4 regions of the Enterobacter sp. fkY84-1 genome follow, and region 2 is predicted to be linked to each of the others. Evidence: predicted binding sites of a transcription regulator. Region 2 holds the regulator's gene; each other region holds the start of a gene.
The links. Region 2 encodes CRP, which controls carbon source genes, mostly activating them, when cyclic AMP is high. Its sites were predicted from a motif close to ATGTGANNNNNNTCACAT; they were not measured.
Positions count from the first base shown of each region.

Region 1 (3,124 bases), 400 kb from region 2:
ATCCAGAACGGTCAGTTTGGTAGAAACTTTAGAACCACCAACGATAGCGACCATCGGACGAGCAGGCTCTTTCAGTGCTTTACCCAGCGCTTCCAGTTCGTCAGCCAGCAGAGGACCGGCACACGCTACGTCTGCGAATTTACCGATACCATGGGTAGACGCCTGAGCACGGTGAGCCGTACCGAATGCATCCATCACGAATACGTCGCACAGTGCAGCGTATTTTTTGGACAGGGTTTCGTCGTCTTTCTTCTCGCCTTTGTTGAAGCGAACGTTTTCCAGCACAACCAGTTCACCGGCTGCAACGTCAACGCCGTCCAGGTAATCTTTCACCAGGCGAACCGGGTTGGACAGTTTGTCTTTCAGGTAATTAACCACTGGCAGCAGAGAGAACTCTTCGTTGTACTCGCCTTCAGTTGGACGACCCAGGTGGGAGGTGACCATCACTTTCGCGCCCTGCTTCAGAGCCAGTTCGATGGTTGGCAGAGATGCACGGATACGCGCGTCGCTGGTCACTTTGCCATCTTTAACCGGTACGTTCAGATCGGCACGGATGAAAACGCGTTTACCAGCCAGATCCAGATCGGTCATCTTAATTACAGACATGGTGAATCCTCTCGTTGATTCTTAAAGTTTTGCAGACGCACGATGCGCCTTACCTGAAACCTTGAGCAGCCATTGCTAACGTGGTGTCGAGCATTCGGTTAGCAAAGCCCCATTCGTTATCACACCAGACCAGCGTCTTGATAAGGTGTGCGCCACTGACCCTCGTTTGCGTGCCATCGACGATGGCGCTGTGCGGGTCGTGGTTAAAATCTACTGAGACCAACGGTAATTCCGTATAGTCAACTATACCATGAAATGCCCCCTGTGCCGCTTTTTGCAGCAACAGGTTGACTTCACAGGCTTTTACCGGTTTTTTCACCGTCACGCTAAGGTCGATCGCGGTGACGTTGATCGTCGGGACGCGCACGGCAATCGCCTCAAAACGATCGTTGAACTGCGGAAAAATTCGGGTAATCCCAGCAGCCAGCTTTGTATCCACCGGAATGATTGACTGGCTCGCTGCACGCGTGCGCCGTAAATCCGGGTGGTAAGCGTCAATGACCTGTTGATCGTGCATGGCGGAGTGAATCGTGGTCACGGTGCCGGACTCAATGCCATACGCATCGTCTAACAGTTTGATGACCGGAATAATGCAGTTGGTGGTACAGGAGGCGTTGGAAACAATGCGATGTTCGGCTTGCAGCTCATGCTGGTTGACGCCAAACACGACGGTCGCGTCGAGGTCGTTACTGCCGGGATGAGAAAACAGGACTTTTTTCGCACCTGCAGAGAGATGCGCTTCGCCATGTTCGCGATTGCCATACACACCGGTACAGTCAAGCACCACATCCACACCCAGTTCACGCCAGGGTAGCCCGGAGATGCTGTTCTCATGCAGCACACGAATAGCGTCATCACCCACAAAAAGCTGATCTCTTTCCTGGCGCACATCCCAGGCAAAGCGTCCGTGGCTGGTGTCATACTTCAACAAATGCGCCATGCCCGCAGCATCCGCCAGTTCATTGATTGCCACCACGGTCATTTCCGCCCGACGTCCGGATTCATACAAAGCACGAACCACATTACGCCCGATGCGACCGAAGCCGTTAATCGCTACGCGTACGGTCATAGATCTCCTGCAAAGCAATCCCTGAGTTTGAGGTGGCTGAAAGAGTAATCCAGCTACGCCCGAAGGGGAATCCTTGCTGTCACAAACTGCGATTGATTGGTCATTTGTCGAACATTTAATCGACTGAAACGCTTCAGCAAGAATAAGCGAATCGGGGAATAAAAGGAATGTCTGTCCAGATGAATAAGCGAGCTATATGACTTGCGTCACATTTTAGGTGGAATAATGCTTACAAAAAAGCCGGGTGGCGCGCTAGCGCTTACCCGGCCTACTTTCGAGCCATTTGTAGGCCCGGTAAGCATAAGCGCCACCGGGCAAAATGGTGATTACAGCAGTTCTTTCGCCTTCGCGACAACGTTCTCAACGGTGAAGCCGAACTCTTCGAACAGCAGTTCTGCCGGAGCAGATTCACCGAAGGTGGTCATACCGACGATAGCGCCGTTCAGGCCCACATATTTGAACCAGTAGTCAGCGATACCCGCTTCCACTGCCACACGGGCGGAAACCGCTTTAGGCAGTACGGATTCACGGTAAGCCGCATCCTGCTTGTCGAACGCGTCGGTAGACGGCATGGAAACCACGCGCGCCTTCACGCCTTCGGCAGTCAGTTTTTCCCATGCAGCAACGGCCAGCTCAACTTCAGAACCGGTAGCGATGAAGATCAGCTCTGGCTGGCCCGCGCAATCTTTCAGCACATAACCGCCGCGCGCGATGTTCGCCAGCTGCTCTGGGGTACGTTCCTGCTGCGCCAGGTTCTGACGGGAGAGGATCAGCGCGGTAGGACCGTCCTGACGCTCAACGCCGTATTTCCACGCTACCGCGGATTCCACCTGGTCACACGGACGCCATGTGCTCATGTTCGGGGTCACGCGCAGGGAAGCCACCTGCTCTACCGGCTGGTGAGTTGGGCCGTCTTCGCCCAGACCGATGGAGTCGTGGGTATAGACCATCACCTGACGCTGTTTCATCAGCGCCGCCATACGCACGGCGTTACGCGCATATTCAACGAACATCAGGAAGGTAGAGGTGTACGGCAGGAAACCACCGTGCAGGGAGATACCGTTGGCAATCGCAGTCATACCGAATTCACGTACACCGTAATGGATGTAGTTACCGGCAGTGTCTTCGTTGATTGGCTTAGAACCGGACCACAGGGTCAGGTTAGATGGTGCCAGGTCAGCGGAGCCGCCGAGGAATTCAGGCAGCAGAGGACCGAACGCTTCAATGGCATTCTGAGACGCTTTACGGCTCGCGATTTTAGACGGGTTCGCCTGCAGCTTAGCGATGAATTCGTTCGCTTTCGCGTCGAAGTCAGACGGCATGTCACCTTTCATACGACGGGTGAATTCAGCCGCTTCCTGTGGGAAGGCTTTCGCGTAAGCAGCGAACTTCTCGTTCCATGCCGCTTCTTTTGCCTGGCCTACTTCTTTTGCATCCCACTGAGCATAG
Region 1 is NZ_CP169393.1:3,916,493-3,919,616, forward strand. Features, by position in the region: gene pgk (phosphoglycerate kinase) at 1-606, opposite strand, end outside; gene epd (erythrose-4-phosphate dehydrogenase) at 656-1,675, opposite strand; gene tkt (transketolase) at 2,002-3,124, opposite strand, start outside.
Region 1: a site for CRP is predicted at 1,870-1,887, ahead of epd (erythrose-4-phosphate dehydrogenase). Genes of this name have one in related genera too.

Region 2 (3,124 bases):
GGATTCGGTGGTGCGCTCCATGGAAGACTACATCAACTTCCTGACGCCGCAGTTTTCCCGCACCCATATCAACTTCCAGCGCGTGCCGACGGTGGACACCTCCAACCCGTTCGCGGCCAAAAGTATCCCATCCCTGGATGAGAGCTTTGTGGTGATCCATTTCCGCAATCTCGAAGGCATTGACTACCCCTGGCTGCTGGCGATGCTGCAGGGCTCGTTTATTTCTCACATGAATACATTAGTCGTACCGGGCGGAAAAATGGGGCTGGCGATGGAGCTCATCATGACGCCGCTGGTGGAGCGATTGATGGAAGGGAAACAGATCGCGTGAGTTTTTTGCCCGGTGGCGCTGCGCTTACCGGGCCTACGGTCGTGCTTTTGTAGGGCGGGTCAGCGAAGCGCCACCCGCCAAACATTAAGCCTCGATCACTTCATACGAATGGGTGATTTTTACCGCTTTCTCCAGCATTAACGCCACAGAGCAGTACTTCTCCGCAGACAGGTCCACCGCACGTGAAACCGCCGCGTCTTTCAGTTCTTTACCGGTGACCACAAAGTGCAGATTGATGTGGGTGAACAGGCGTGGCGCCTCTTCGCGGCGTTCTGACGTGAGTTTGACCTCACAATCCGTCACGTCATGACGGCCTTTTTGCAGAATCGACACCACGTCAATGGCGCTGCATCCCCCTGCCGCCATCAGCACCATTTCCATTGGGCTGGGCGCTTTATCGCCGGAGTTACCATCCATCAAAATCTGATGTCCTGACGCGGACTCGCCCAGGAACGTTAAACCTTCAACCCACTTCACGCGCGCTTGCATATTCTTAAACTCCAACGTTGCATTTTTGGTGACAGATTACGCGTGCGTTACATTTCTCGCAATGGAAGGCGACCTGCATCATGCTGAAGCGAGACACCAGGAGACACGCGGCGAAAGCTATGCTAAAACACTCAGGATGCTACAGTAATACATTGACGTTACACATGTATGCAGAGGACATCAAACTTTACTGGCTGCGAAACGTTACGGTAGCCGACTTCCCAGGGTATGGGTAAGAATTCGATTGCAACCCCAGAGTCCGGATGCATCTGATGACTCTGGTGACAGCTTATAACAGAGGATAACAGCGCATGGTGCTTGGCAAACCGCAAACAGACCCGACTCTCGAATGGTTCTTGTCTCATTGCCACATTCATAAGTACCCATCAAAGAGCACGCTGATTCACCAGGGTGAAAAAGCGGAAACGTTGTATTACATCGTTAAAGGCTCGGTGGCAGTGCTGATCAAAGATGAAGAAGGGAAAGAGATGATCCTTTCTTATCTGAACCAGGGCGATTTCATCGGTGAACTGGGCCTGTTTGAAGAGGGCCAGGAACGTAGCGCCTGGGTTCGTGCAAAGACAGCATGTGAAGTGGCTGAAATTTCTTACAAGAAGTTCCGTCAGCTGATTCAGGTTAACCCTGACATTCTGATGCGTCTCTCTTCCCAGATGGCGCGCCGTCTGCAGGTCACCTCAGAGAAAGTGGGCAACCTCGCCTTCCTGGACGTGACGGGCCGCATCGCACAAACTCTGCTGAACCTGGCGAAACAGCCGGACGCCATGACCCATCCGGACGGCATGCAAATTAAAATTACCCGTCAGGAAATTGGTCAAATCGTCGGTTGCTCCCGTGAAACAGTGGGCCGTATCCTGAAAATGCTGGAAGATCAAAACCTGATCTCCGCCCACGGTAAAACCATCGTGGTTTACGGAACGCGTTAATTCCGCTTAAACGGCGTGCCATCGCAAGGTGTCACGCCGTTTTTGTCTCTACTCCTCATGTGGCGCAGGCTGATCTATCACCCGGAAGTTAACTACGCACTGCGACAAACGCTGGTGTTGTGTCTACCCGTGGCCATCGGCCTGATCCTCGGACACCTTCAGCAAGGCCTGCTCTTTTCCCTCGTGCCCGCCTGCTGCAACATTGCTGGCCTGGACACACCGCATAAGCGCTTTTTCAAACGTCTGATCGTGGGCGGCTGCCTGTTTGCTGGCTGTAGCCTTGCCGTACAGCTTTTACTGGCCCGGGATATCCCGCTGCCGCTGATCCTGACGGTGCTGGCGATGACGCTCGGCGTCACGGCGGAAATCAGCTCGCTGCACGCCCGCCTGCTTCCCGCCTCGCTGATTGCGGCCATCTTCACGCTGAGCCTCGCCGGGAATATGCCGGTGTGGGAGCCGCTACTGATCTACGCGCTGGGGACACTGTGGTACGGGCTGTTTAACTGGTTCTGGTTCTGGCTGTGGCGGGAACAGCCGCTGCGCGAATCCCTGAGCCTGCTCTATGTGCAGTTGGCGGAATACTGCGAAGCCAAATACACCCTGCTCACCCAGCATACCGATCCGGAAAAAGCCTTACCGCCGCTGCTGACGCGCCAGCAGAAGGTGGTGGATCTGATAAGCCAGTGCTATCAGCAGCTGCATATGCTCGCCGCCAACAAGAACCACGAGTACAAACGGCTGCTGCGCACCTTCCAGGTAGGCCTGGATCTGCAGGAGCATATCTCTGTTAGCCTGCACCACCCGCAGGAGGTGCAAAAGCTGGTTGAGCGCAGCCACGCCGAAGCGGTGATCCGCTGGAACGCGCAGACCGTCTCGGCACGCCTGCGCGTGCTGGCTGACGATATTCTCTACCACCGCTATCCCACGCGCTTTAACATGGAAAAACAGCTCGGCGCGCTGGAGAAAATCGCCCGTCAGCATCCGGATAACCCGGTCGGCCAGTTTGCCGCCTGGCACTTCAGCCGCATCGCCCGCGTGCTACGCACCCAGCGCCCGCTTTATTCCCGCGACCTGATGGCGGATAAACAAAAACGGCTTCCCCTGTTGCCCGCGCTCAAAAGCTATCTATCTCTCAAATCGTCCGCCCTGCGCAATGCCGCACGAATTAGCGTCATGCTCAGTATCGCCAGCCTGATGGGCATGGCGCTGCATCTGCCGAAGCCCTACTGGATCTTAATGACCGTGCTGTTCGTCACCCAGAACGGCTACGGCGCCACGCGGGTGCGTATTCTGCACCGGGCGGGCGGCACCATGGCCGGGCTGATCATTGCAGGCGTAACGCTGCACTTCCACGTGCCGG
Region 2 is NZ_CP169393.1:4,314,928-4,318,051, forward strand. Features, by position in the region: gene ACEPLT_RS20720 (phosphoribulokinase) at 1-331, shown strand, start outside; gene ACEPLT_RS20725 (OsmC family protein) at 416-820, opposite strand; gene crp (cAMP-activated global transcriptional regulator CRP) at 1,132-1,764, shown strand; gene ACEPLT_RS20735 (YccS/YhfK family putative transporter) at 1,822-3,124, shown strand, end outside.

Region 3 (3,124 bases), 2.0 Mb from region 2:
GTCTGTATGGGCGTGCAGTTTATTATTAACGGCGTGCTGGAAATTATTAAGACCTATCATTAAGTTCATTGCCGGGTGGCGCTGCGCTTACCCGGCCTACGAAATCCGTCTTTTTGTAGGCCGGGTAAGCGCAGCGCCACCCGGCACCAACAAACCTCACCCGTGCTGCCCCTGTTCCTCCAGCGCCACCGGCCACTTACGGAAGATAAGCACGGACCAGATCAGCGCCATCAGGGCCGGAATGGCACCCAGATAGCCAATCGCCGACATCGACACGTGCAGGATGACCTGGTTACCCACCAGCGCACCCGCGCCAATCCCCAGATTGAAAATTCCCGAGAACAGCGACATGGCGACGTCCGTCGCATCCGGCGCCAGGGCCAGCACCTTCACCTGCATGCCCAGGCCAATAATCATGATCGCCACGCCCCAGAACAGGCTGAGGATCGCCAGATGGCTTTCACTGCCCGCGGCGGACATCAGCAACAGCAGACAGGCCAGCAGCAGGCCGATAGCGCTGCTTACCAGCGAGGAGGCGTGCCGGTTACCCAGCTTGCCGAACAGCACGCTGCCAATAATCCCCGCGCCGCCGAGGATCAGAAGTAAGACGGTGGCAAAGTTGGCGCTAAAGCCTGCTACCACCTGCACAAACGGCTCAATGTAGCTGTACGCCGTGTAATGGGCCGTTACCACGATGGCGGTCAGCAGGTAGATGCTCAGCAGCGCAGGGCGACGCATCAGCAGCGGCAGGCTTTTCAGCGAGCCGGAATGCTCACTCGGCAGCGCGGGCAGCAGCTTAATCAGACACACCAGCGTCACCAGCGCGCCCATGCCGATGGCGAAGAAGGTGGTACGCCAGCCGAAATATTGCCCCACGATGCGGCCAATCGGCAGGCCCAGCACCATCGCCAGTGCGGTACCGGTAGCAATCAGGCTTAGCGCCTGCGCGCGTTTACCCGCCGGTGCCAGGCGAATCGCCAGCGACGCGGTGATCGACCAGAACACCGCATGGGCAAAGGCGATACCGACGCGGCTGATGACCAGCACCGTAAAATTCCACGCCATAAACGACAGCACGTGGCTCGCGATGAACAAGACAAACAGACCGATCAGCAGCCTGCGCCGCTCAATCTGGCTGGTCAGCAGCATAAACGGCAATGACATCAGCGCCACTACCCAGGCGTAGATGGTCAACATAATGCCCACCTGCGCCGTTTCCATCTGGAAACTGTCAGCGATGTCAGACAACAGCCCAACCGGCACAAATTCTGTGGTGTTAAAAATAAACGCGGCAACTGCCAGCGTGACCACGCGTAGCCACGCAACCCTGCGGGAAACTGTGTTCGTTGTCATAGGGATGTCGGAGATTCGTTGCTGAAAAGAAAAGGAGACGATCTTAAAACGTTGAATGGCGAAAACTCAACCATTATGTGACGCAGATCTCAATATTTACCTTATGAAAGCGGTAGCCGGGAGCGCTGTTTTCATTGAATATAAAAGAACAACACAATAAAAACAGGCGGTAAGACAATGCAGGAGATAGATTTTTATCTGGTCGATGCGTTCAGCAATACCACGTTTGGCGGCAACCCGGCCGCCGTTTGTCCGCTCAAGGAATGGTTACCCGATGAGACCTTGCTGAAAATGGCACAGCAGCATAATCAGTCGGAAACGGCCTTTTTCGTCTGCACTAAAGGAGGCATTGAGCTACGCTGGTTTACCACGCTTACCGAAGTCAATCTCTGCGGCCACGCCACCCTTGCCGCCGCGTACGTTCTGTTTAATGAACTGGATTATCCCGACTCGCGGATCCACTTTGATACCGCCTCTGGCCGCCTGACGGTCAGCCGGGAGGGGGAGTGGATGACGCTGGACTTCCCGGCATGTCCAACCCAAGAAGAGACGCCGCCGCCGGAGATGCTCTCGGCGCTCGGTATCCGTCATTACGTTGCAGCCCGCAAAGGGCGCGCCTGGCTGATCGTGCTTGACAATCGCCAGCAGGTTGAAGCACTCGCGCCACGCTTTTCGGCGATGACGCCGGGCGAGCATAAGGTGAGCGTGACGGCACGGGGTGAGGGGGAATACGATTTTGTCAGCCGCTTTTTCTCCCCCGGGGTATCCGTTCCGGAAGACCCGGTCACCGGCTCCGCGCACACCATGCTGATCCCATACTGGGGTGAACGGTTGGGGAAAACAGCCATGCTTGCCCGTCAGGTTTCCGCGCGCGGCGGCGACGTGCGCTGTGAGCTGAAAGGCTCGCGCGTGCTGATGAGCGGACAGGCTTCACTTTATCTGAAAGGCACAGTTTTTCTGCGCTAAATACCCATAACAAGAGAGGAAGAGACAATGCAGGAAATTGATTTTTATCTGGTGGATGCCTTCAGCGACAAAACCTTTGGCGGCAACGCGGCAGCGGTATGTCCTCTGGAAGCGTGGCTGCCGGACGAGACGCTGCTCAAAATGGCGCAGCAGCATAACCAGTCTGAGACCGCCTTTTTTGTACGCACCGACGGTGGGTTTGAACTGCGCTGGTTTACCACGCTCGATGAAATTAACCTGTGCGGCCATGCTACGCTTGCCGCATCGCACGTTATTTTCGAATACCTTGACTATCCTCACACTGAAATTACCTTCACCACGCGCTTCGTGGGCGAGCTGACGGTCAAACGCAGCGGCGACTGGCTGACGCTGAACTTCCCCGCGTGGTCAACCGAGGTGGTCGAGAACCCACCTGCGCTGCTGTTTAGCGCCCTGGGCATCCCAGACGCAAAAGAGGTGCGCGTCGGACGTGATTACCTGGTGGTGCTGGAGAGCCAGCAGCAGGTGGAAGCGTTAACGCCGGATATTGGGGCGATGATCCCGCTGGATAAAATGGTCTGCGTGACGGCGCCGGGCGAAAAATATGACTTCGTCAGCCGCTTCTTCTGCCCGGGGGAAGGGGTGCCGGAAGATCCGGTTACCGGATCCGCCCACAGCATGCTGATCCCATACTGGAGCGAAAAGCTGGGTAAAACGTCACTTTATGCCCACCAGGGGGCGCACCGTGGCGGGGATCTGCGCTGCGAAATGAAGGGCGACCGCGTGCTGATTGGCGGTCAGGCCACCCTGTATCTGAAAGGGAAAA
Region 3 is NZ_CP169393.1:2,296,975-2,300,098, forward strand. Features, by position in the region: gene ACEPLT_RS10970 (MarC family NAAT transporter) at 1-63, shown strand, start outside; gene ACEPLT_RS10975 (sugar transporter) at 157-1,353, opposite strand; gene ACEPLT_RS10980 (PhzF family phenazine biosynthesis protein) at 1,531-2,319, shown strand; gene ACEPLT_RS10985 (PhzF family phenazine biosynthesis protein) at 2,347-3,124, shown strand, end outside.
Region 3: a site for CRP is predicted at 1,429-1,446, ahead of ACEPLT_RS10975 (sugar transporter). Genes of this name have one in related genera too.

Region 4 (3,124 bases), 1.8 Mb from region 2:
GCAGGCTTTTTGATGTCGTCCTGGCTGAACAGCAGACGGCCCAGGATACTGCGCACCGCCTGCTCGTCGTCGCCTTCCTGCTTCCACTGGCTCATCCAGTCGAAGACGGTCAGGTCATTTTCGAATTCGTACTCATGATCCTGCGCGTAGTAGCCAATCTGCGCGTTCTCGGACCATTTCACGGTGCCGTTGTCCGGCTGCAGTTCGCCGACCAGGGTTTTCAGCATGGTGGATTTACCCACGCCGTTGGCGCCCAGAATGGCAATCTTCTCGCCCACTTCCAGCAGCAGGTTGAAGTTTTTAAACAGCGGGCCTTCATCGAAGCCTTTGGTAAGGGCCTCCACTTCCAGCGCGTTACGGAACAGCTTCTTGTCCTGCTCGAAGCGGATGAACGGGTTCTGACGGCTGGAGGCTTTAACCTCTTCCAGCTTGATTTTGTCGATCTGACGCGCACGCGAGGTCGCCTGACGCGACTTAGAGGCGTTGGCGCTGAAGCGGCTAACGAAGGACTGCAGGTCCGCAATCTGTGCTTTCTTCTTGGCGTTGTCCGCCAGCAGACGCTCGCGCGCCTGAGTGGCCGCCGTCATGTACTCGTCATAGTTGCCCGGATAAACGCGCAGCTCGCCGTAGTCCAGATCCGCCATGTGCGTACAGACCATGTTCAGGAAGTGACGGTCGTGCGAGATGATGATCATGGTGCTGTCGCGGTCGTTGAGCGTCTGCTCCAGCCAGCGGATGGTGTCGATGTCCAGGTTGTTCGTTGGTTCGTCGAGCAGCAGGATGTCCGGGTTAGAGAACAGCGCCTGGGCCAGCAGCACACGCAGCTTCCAGCCTGGCGCAACTTCGCTCATCGGGCCGTAATGCTGTTCAACCGGAATGCCGACGCCCAGCAGCAGCTCGCCCGCACGCGCTTCCGCAGAGTAACCGTCCATCTCGCCGTACTGCGTTTCCAGATCGGCCACCTTATAGCCATCTTCTTCGCTCATTTCGGCCAGCGCGTAGATGCGATCGCGCTCCTGCTTCACTTCCCACAGCTCCGCGTGCCCCATGATCACGGTGTCCAGCACGGTGAACGCTTCGAAGGCGAACTGATCCTGACGCAGCTTACCGATACGCTCGTTAGGGTCGAGCGAGACGTTGCCGAGGGTCGGCTCCAGATCGCCGCCAAGGATCTTCATGAAGGTGGATTTTCCGCTACCGTTGGCGCCAATCAGGCCGTAACGGTTGCCGCCGCCAAATTTGACGGAAATGTTTTCGAACAGCGGCTTACTGCCAAACTGCATAGTGACGTTGCTGGTAACTAACACGGGGAGATTCCTGCGAAAAGTGTGATAAACACGGCATTATGCCACAATTCCGAATTGAGATCCCGTGTTGCGGCAATCCACTAAACTTTAACAAAATCGAAAAAAATGTGATTTCGTACACATCTGAATTCCCTGTTAGCGGGAATGCACATATAATGCGCTCCCATCACAGATTCAGACTTATCAACTCATCGCCTGAATGGCTTAGATACCTCGCACAACATGAACATGAAATTAACAGCGCTTTTTGCGGCGGCGTTAGCCGTAGTAGGTTTTTGTAAGACCGCGTCTGCGGTGACGTATCCCCTGCCGACCGACGGAAGCCGTCTGGTGGGTCAAAACCAGGTGGTGACGGTGCCTGAGGGTAACTCTCAGCCGCTGGAGTATTTCGCCGCGCAGTACCAGCTGGGCCTGTCTAACATGCTGGAAGCGAACCCGGGCGTTGACCCGTACCTGCCGAAAGCAGGTACCGTGCTGAATATTCCTCAGCAGCTGATCCTGCCGGATACCGTTCATGAAGGTATCGTGATCAACAGCGCCGAAATGCGTCTGTATTACTACCCGAAAGGCACCAACACCGTTATCGTGCTGCCAATCGGTATCGGCCAGCTGGGCAAAGACACCCCGCTGAACTGGACCACCAAAGTTGAACGTAAGAAAGCGGGCCCAACCTGGACCCCTACCGCCAAAATGCACGCGGAATACATCGCTGCGGGCGAACCGCTGCCAGCCGTTGTGCCAGCCGGCCCGGATAACCCGATGGGTCTGTATGCCCTGTACATTGGTCGTCTGTATGCGATTCACGGCACCAACGCCAACTTCGGTATCGGTCTGCGCGTAAGCCACGGCTGCGTGCGTCTGCGTAACGACGACATCAAGTTCCTGTTCGAAAACGTGCCGGTGGGTACGCGCGTGCAGTTTATCAATGAACCGGTGAAAGCGACGTCTGAGCCAGACGGCAGCCGCTACATCGAAGTGCACAACCCGCTGTCCACCAGCGAAGACCAGATCAACAACAACGAGATCGTGCCGATTACGCTGAACAGCGCGGTGCAGTCCGTGACCTCTCAGCCTGACGTGGAAACCACCATCGTCGACCAGGCGATTCAGAACCGTTCCGGTATGCCGGTGCGTCTGAATTAATCACGCGCATTAAAAAAGCGGGCTTCAAGGCCCGCTTTTTTTTATCCGTTATTCACGATAACAATCCCGCCGTGGTCGTACCGATAGTGGCAGTGGGCATACTCCAGCGCGGTGCCATCTTCCAGATAAATGACCTGCTCCACCTCCAGCACCGGATCGGTTTCCTCACAGACCAGATGCTCTCTGTCCAGCGCGTTGGGCTTTAGCGCCCGCACCACCCGGTATGACCCCATAATTTTCAGCCCCAGGGTTTCCTGAACGTACTGAAACACCGAACCTTCAAGATGGCTTTTCGTCAGGCCCGGCACCAGATTCATCGGCATCACCGTGGAATCCAGCGACATGGGTTCGCCGTTTAATAAGCGCAGACGAATAAAGTCATAGACGGGCGCATCGGCGTTAATCATCAGCGACGCCTGCTCTTTTTCGTTCGGGAAGCGCAGTTCAAAATGCACCACCTGGCTGGTAACCGTGCCCAGATGTTCCCAGGTTTTGGTGGCACCGAAATAGTCGCTGCCGGAGAGATCCCACTGCGAGAGCTGGAGGAAGTTTTTGCGGATGAACGTCCCTTGCCCCTGGCGGGTATAGACCAGCCCTTCGACGATCAGCTGGCGCATCGCCTGCTGGATGGTCATCCGGCTGGTGCTGAACTCCGCCGCCAGCGCAAACTGGTC
Region 4 is NZ_CP169393.1:1,413,021-1,416,144, reverse strand. Features, by position in the region: gene ACEPLT_RS06650 (ABC-F family ATPase) at 1-1,307, opposite strand, end outside; gene ldtB (L,D-transpeptidase) at 1,530-2,450, shown strand; gene ACEPLT_RS06640 (GntR family transcriptional regulator) at 2,492-3,124, opposite strand, start outside.
Region 4: a site for CRP is predicted at 1,413-1,430, ahead of ldtB (L,D-transpeptidase). Genes of this name have one in related genera too.